Desulfatitalea tepidiphila: one gene and its partner. The protein of the gene in region 2 interacts with the protein of the main gene of each other region in a pairwise test. Links are inferred from orthologs where the notes say so. Each region holds a gene or a part of one and is shown on either strand. Other genes may lie near its edges. The genes, in order: eno and rpe.

Region 1 (3,294 bases), 330 kb from region 2 along the record:
TGAAACTGTTCGATGGCCCGCTGCACTTCATCCACACCGCTCTCCGGTACGGCAGGTGTGGCAACTGACTCCTCAGAAGGGTAATTCCGCATCAATTGGGCAATATCAAAAAGGTCACCATGCAAATCGGCATCCACCGCCAACCCTATGGCGTCGATGCGTCGAATCAGCCGCCCCTGATGTTGCGTCTCGACACGGGCGGGATACCAGAGATTATCTTTCTTCTGCCAATCGCGATATAAAAATTCTATGCGTTCATCGGGTTCGTCACTTGAGACGTTGATCCATCTCACTGGCAGGAGACTTTCCTTGTCCACCCATACCTGAGATACACTTTCGTCCGGATAGTCGGCACCGATGACATACACCACGCGGCCTTCGAAAATACCAAGGCTGGTTGTCCCCGTATCCACATTCGATGAAAGCAACATTTTGTGAAGCGCGTAGCGGGACCGATAGAGAAGAAGATCTTTGTACCTGTCGAACCGGCTTTCAGGATCATCGGTCCGATATCCGTCCACGATCGTGATTGTCTCTCTGCCGGATTGAACAAAAATACGTTCGATTTGAGCGTTACGGGTGTCCGAACGAAATCGATCTGGAAAAAAATAGCTTAAGGTTTCCCTGATCACCAATTCTTGTTCGGGGGTTGCACTATCTATCAGGGTCACCTGCTGATCGACACGCAATGTTTTAGCGCCCGCCAAATTCCGTGTCATCAACTCCAATACGTGTGGACCCTCCAAAACATGGCTGTGCACCGAAAACGCGGACAGCAGCACGCTGAGTGCTGCTGCCGCGATCAACAAGCAAAACTGTTTCGAACAAGATCGTGAGATCCGATCTGGCATTCCCTTGATTCCTCTTGCATCGTTTACCCACATTCTGCAAACGAGCATTCCAGCGATTTTCCCTCTATTCATCCGCAATAAAAATATCCTGGGCATACCGCGCGGCAACCCCGAGTTCCTCTTCGATGCGGATCAGCTGATTGTACTTTGCAACGCGGTCGGTGCGCGACATCGAGCCGGTCTTGATCTGGCCGGCGTTGACCGCCACGGCCAAGTCCGCGATAAAGGTATCTTCGGTCTCGCCGGAGCGATGGGAAATGACCGTCGTGTAGCCGGCCTCCTTGGCCATTTCGATGGCCTGCAAGGTTTCGGTGACCGTACCGATCTGATTGAGTTTGATCAAGATCGAGTTGGCCACGCCGTCTTCGATTCCCTTGGCCAATATCTTGGGATTGGTGACGAACACGTCATCGCCGACCAACTGGATCACTTCATCCATATGCTCGGTCATCAACTCCCAGCTCTTCCAATCCTGTTCGGCCAATCCGTCTTCGATGGAAAGAATCGGGTACTTTTCAATCAAATCCGTATAGTAGGCAATCATCTCTTCCGAATTGAGCGAGCGGTTTTCCGACTTCAACACATATTGGCCTTTTTGATAAAATTCACTGGCCGCGGCATCCAATGCCAGCCCGATCTCTTTACCCGGTTTGTACCCTGCGGCCTGAATGGCATCGATAATATAAGCCAACGCCTCTTCATTGGAACTCAGATTCGGTGCGAACCCCCCTTCATCCCCCACGGATGTACTCAACCCTTTTTTGCTCAGGATCTTTTTCAAGGCATGGAATGTTTCGGCCCCCATTTGCACGGCTTGGGAAATTGATTTGGCCCCGAAGGGCACGATCATGAACTCCTGGATGTCGAGGTTGTTGGCGGCATGTGCGCCGCCATTGATCACATTCATCATGGGCACCGGCAGCGTCCTCGCGTTGATGCCACCGATGTAGCGATACAAAGGCAGACCGATGGCCTGGGCAGCAGCGCGCGTCGCGGCCATGGAGACGCCCAGGATGGCATTGGCACCGAGCTTGGATTTGTTTTCGGTACCATCCAGGGCAATCATGGTTAGATCGAGGGTCATCTGATCCGCTGCATCCAAACCCAGGACCGCCGTGGCAATGGTGGTATTGACGTTTTTCACGGCATTGGCCACCCCCTTGCCGCCAAAGCGCTTGGCACGCGTGTTTCGCAGTTCCAATGCTTCGCGCGTTCCGGTAGAAGCACCCGATGGCACAGCCGCACGACCGGTGGCCCCACACGCCAGGGTAACATCCACCTCCACGGTTGGATTTCCCCGAGAGTCCAATATCTCCCTGCCTTTTACTTCAATGATTTCAGTCATCGCATCCCCCCGTCTTGGCTATTCACTTCCCGGACCAATAACGTCGTGGCATTTTAAGCGCTTTCATCGTTCTTCACCTAAAATGTCCACAGCCGCTGGACCACATCGTTCAAGGAAGCCGGCCGTTAAAATAAATATGGTGAATCTCCTCGAAATTATCCGAAAAACCTAAACCAAGGTGTTGATGGACATCAAACTGTTCTGATCATTTACGCCTGAAGGCGGTTCCTGCGAATGGTGCAACACGCAATAACGACTTGACAATTTAACGGCGCATGTTACTCTGACCGCCAGGCCTTGTCAAGAAGATGGCCTGCTTTTTAAGGCAGTTAGTATGAATTATGCAGCTGCCTCAACAGCAGAAATAATAAGGGGGGCCGATGTACTGATGGGAGAAAAGAGCCTATACTCGGAAGGTCATCTATTCGTTGCGGCCATTCGTATCCTGGAGCATCAAAACGGGGCGCCGCCGGACATGAATCAAATCTGCACGCTGATCCGATTTTCGAATGAACAGGCCGGCCTTATCAGCCGTCGTTTGCAGGAAGCCGGTATTGTCGAGCCGGTTTCGGGGCCGTTCGGCGACCGATGGGTGGTTGCCGACCACCCCAAACTGGAAGAACTGCCCAGAGAAACGGAAGTCAGCCAGTTGGACAACGCACTGAAAAAATTCCAGTCGGAACGCGACAAACTCGCCGAGAAGGTCGCCTCAATTAAAGAACAACAGGCTAAAAAGAAAAAAGAGCTATTCGCCGACATCGAAAAAAAGTTGAAAAAAGACCTTTCAAACAAATAGGGTCGACACGCCTGTCTTATCCCCGAAGGCAGCATCAGGCCTTGACGCGCTTGATGGCGGCCCCCAGCGACTGGAACTTTTCTTCCATCGCTTCATAACCGCGATCCAAATGGTAAACCCGGTTGACCTCGGTCGTATTATCCGCAATCAAACCCGCCAGAACCAGGCAGGCACTGGCCCTCAAATCGCTGGCCATCACCGGCGCGCCGGAAAGTCGCTTGACGCCCTTGACCAGGGCTGAATTGCCTGAAACAGTGATGTCCGCTCCCATGCGCCGAAGCTCGCTGACATGAATGAAGCGG
Region 2 (3,049 bases):
CCCAGGCCCGCATCCTTCTGGCCGAAAACGATTTGGGCATCGGCCATTTGAGCCACACCAGCGATGCTATCAGACCCAAAGAAGAGATCCTGGCCCAATCCCCGCCCGGCGGCGCGACCCGGTTGCGAGGAAGCGACATTGACCTGCTGATCAGTGCCGGGCCGCCTCCAACGACGATCACTATGGCCGACTTGCAGGGGTTGACCTTGAACCAGGCCATCGCCGTTCTGGAGTCCCACCATCTGCTGACCGGCCAGATCCGCTACCTTAGGGACCCGTCCAAACCCGACGACATGGTGGTGGCCCATCATCCCAAGTCTGGATATCCAGTGAATACCGGCACCAGCGTCGATCTGTCGGTCAACCAGCAAAGCGGCTACGCCACTGGGGAACAACGGGATGGCGTCGTCCTCTTCCGGCATCGGGCGCCCAACGGTTTCTTGAGACAGCATGTCCGCATTATTGTCGTGCGTCTGCTGTCCACGATCGAGATGTTCAACGGATTCGTCCGCCCCGGACGCGACGTCTGGCTTTTAATACCGTACGATCAACCCATGACGATCCTGCGTTACGTGGATGATGAACTGGTGGAGACACAACGTTACCAGTGAGGCATCAATTCTATCGGAGTGTGATTCATCCTGAAGGGCATCCTTTCCAGGCATGGTTTGTTAACAAAAATTCACATGGCAACGGTATTGGCAGGCCCGGGTGGGGCAGGTGGCCAGGGCCACGTACGCCAGCGGTCAATAGTGCCGGTTGAATGCAAACGGCGGACAAGCGGCCCAGACTGTTTGAGCACAGCGAGTTTCTGGGCCGCCCGCCGTGCATTTTACCGGCACTTGACCGCTGGCGTGTGGCATCGGCCACCTGTTCCACCCGGGACGAGTTTAATGAATAGTATTTAGTTGGAATCGGGGCCAAAGAGGCATAGTCATGACATCGGGTTGGGAGCGAGTTCCATTTGCCATTTGACAATCGGCGGTCTGTGCGGCAATAAAATGCGGCCAGGATAGCCTGAAAGACCATCCAGAAGCGCCACACTTCTTTTTGTGAGGATGCTGGCGGGATGGCATGTCTGACATCATCTGCATAAAGGAGATTTCGTAAATGCCTTTGATCGCCCCATCCATTCTGTCAGCGGATTTTTCGAAACTTGGCGCGGAAGTTCAAGCTGTGGAGGCGGCAGGCGCCGACTGGATTCATATCGATGTCATGGATGGCCATTTTGTTCCCAATATCACCATGGGCCCCCTCGTCGTCGAAGCGGTCCGGCGCTCCACGGCCCTGCCGCTGGATGTGCATTTGATGATCGAAAACCCGGATCAATATGTGGCCGAATTCTCAAAGGCGGGGGCCGATTACATTTCCGTTCAGGTGGAGACCTGCACGCACCTGCACCGAACCCTCCATCTCATCAAAGAGCACAGCGTGAAGGCAGGCGCCGTGCTGAATCCGGCCACGCCCCTGACGGCGCTGGACTGGGTACTCGACGATCTGGATCTGGTGCTGGTGATGAGCGTCAATCCTGGCTTCGGTGGGCAGAAATTTATTGCCAGCAGCCTCGAAAAAATTCGCGCCCTGCGCCGGCTGATCGATGAAAACCACCTGAAAACGTTGATTCAAGTCGATGGGGGCGTAAACCGCGGAACGGTCGGCGACATCACCCGGGCCGGGGCAGACGTGCTGGTCGCCGGATCGGCCATATTCGGCAGCGATGATTACCAGGCCACCATCGCCGAGTTGAAAGCTGCACACTAAAGTGAAGGACTACAGTCATGAACACCCCGAATAGCGGCCATCAGGTCCTGGTCATCCACGGTCCCAATCTGAATATGCTCGGCTTGCGAGAGCCCGGCATTTACGGGTCCACCCGGCTCGATGAAATAGATGCCCAGCTAAAAGCGCTGGGCAGACAATGGGGAATTACCGTCCATTGCTTTCAGTCCAACCACGAGGGGGCCATCGTGGATCGGATCCAATCGGCCGCCACCATCATGGGTGGCCTGATCATCAATCCGGCTGCCTACACCCATACCAGCATCGCCATACGCGACGCGCTGTTGCTGCTGCCGATCCCGATCATCGAGGTGCATCTGTCCAATATTCACAAAAGAGAGCCGTTCCGACGCCATTCCTTTGTCTCTGATGTAGCTACCGGACAGATCGTAGGCCTCGGTGTAAACGGGTACTATCTGGCGTTGCGCGCGATTGCCGATATCATCGGCGCAACTGCCAGCACTTGACGGCGGCGTAAGAAGCCCAAAATTAAACACCGGATCATGCAGCTATAACTTGCGCACTTTTTCCGCTTCCGGACCCCGTTTGGTCATGGCAATTTCAAACAGAACCTTGTCGCCTCGCCGAAGCGTACGAAATCCTTCCATTTCTATGGACCTGTGATGGACGAAAAACTGATCCCCTTCGTCCGTCTCGATAAATCCGTATCCCTGCTCCTCGTTAAAAGAGCGAACGATTCCAACTGCCATGCCCCCAATCCTCGCTGCACATGGGTTTAAGACGCCTTGTCCTGCTTCCAGTAGGGATTGATGATATCTTCAAAAATCGTCATGGCCGCCGCTGCCCCCTGTCCCGTGGCGGTAACGATCTGTTTGTATCCGCCCTCGACATCACCGGCCGAGTAGATGCCGGGGACATTGGTCCGATGAAAGGCATCGTGCCGAATATAACCATCCTCGTTCAACTCGATACCGATTTTCTTCGCCAAAGCAACGGCCGGCTGATAACCGATGGCAATAAAGACGCCGTCCACGGCCATCTCCGTCGTTTCTCCGGTCTGGGAGTTAAACAGCGTCACCCGTTCAACCCGTTCTTTTCCGTCGATGGCCTTTACTTCCGTATTCCATATCACGGGAATATCGTTCTGAGGCAATTGATTGGCCAGCACATCCTGCGCCCTCAGCTTGTCTCGCCGGTGTACCAGGGTCACTTGAACGCCCATATGCTTCAGGTAAAGTGCTTCGGTCACCGCCGAATTGCCGCCGCCGACCATGATGACCTTGCGTCCCTTGAACAGGGGGCCGTCGCA

Evidence for each region.
Region 1: the proteins of rpe (region 2) and eno interact in binary tests that used the Escherichia coli proteins (3 or more experiments, as listed by UniProt). The link is inferred for Desulfatitalea tepidiphila from one-to-one orthologs.

Annotation. Positions count from the first base shown.
Region 1 is NZ_BCAG01000003.1:2,086,067-2,089,360, forward strand. The notes cover bases 57-3,021. They hold eno (phosphopyruvate hydratase), read right to left. Parts: upstream 2,197-3,021; coding sequence 916-2,196; downstream 57-915. Other genes in these bases: DFT_RS13895 (hypothetical protein), read right to left, coding at 57-851; DFT_RS13905 (hypothetical protein), read left to right, coding at 2,531-2,992. Also shown: more of DFT_RS13895, read right to left, coding at 1-56; murA (UDP-N-acetylglucosamine 1-carboxyvinyltransferase), read right to left, coding at 3,027-3,294. UniProt on the Escherichia coli protein: Catalyzes the reversible conversion of 2-phosphoglycerate (2-PG) into phosphoenolpyruvate (PEP). It is essential for the degradation of carbohydrates via glycolysis.
Region 2 is NZ_BCAG01000003.1:1,756,664-1,759,712, forward strand. Bases 216-2,935 are described here. They hold rpe (ribulose-phosphate 3-epimerase), read left to right. Parts: upstream 216-1,110; coding sequence 1,111-1,761; downstream 1,762-2,935. Other genes in these bases: DFT_RS12490 (PASTA domain-containing protein), read left to right, coding at 216-611; aroQ (type II 3-dehydroquinate dehydratase), read left to right, coding at 1,779-2,246; DFT_RS12505 (cold-shock protein), read right to left, coding at 2,289-2,489; trxB (thioredoxin-disulfide reductase), read right to left, coding at 2,516-2,935. In the rest of the region: more of DFT_RS12490, read left to right, coding at 1-215; more of trxB, read right to left, coding at 2,936-3,049. UniProt on the Escherichia coli protein: Catalyzes the reversible epimerization of D-ribulose 5-phosphate to D-xylulose 5-phosphate.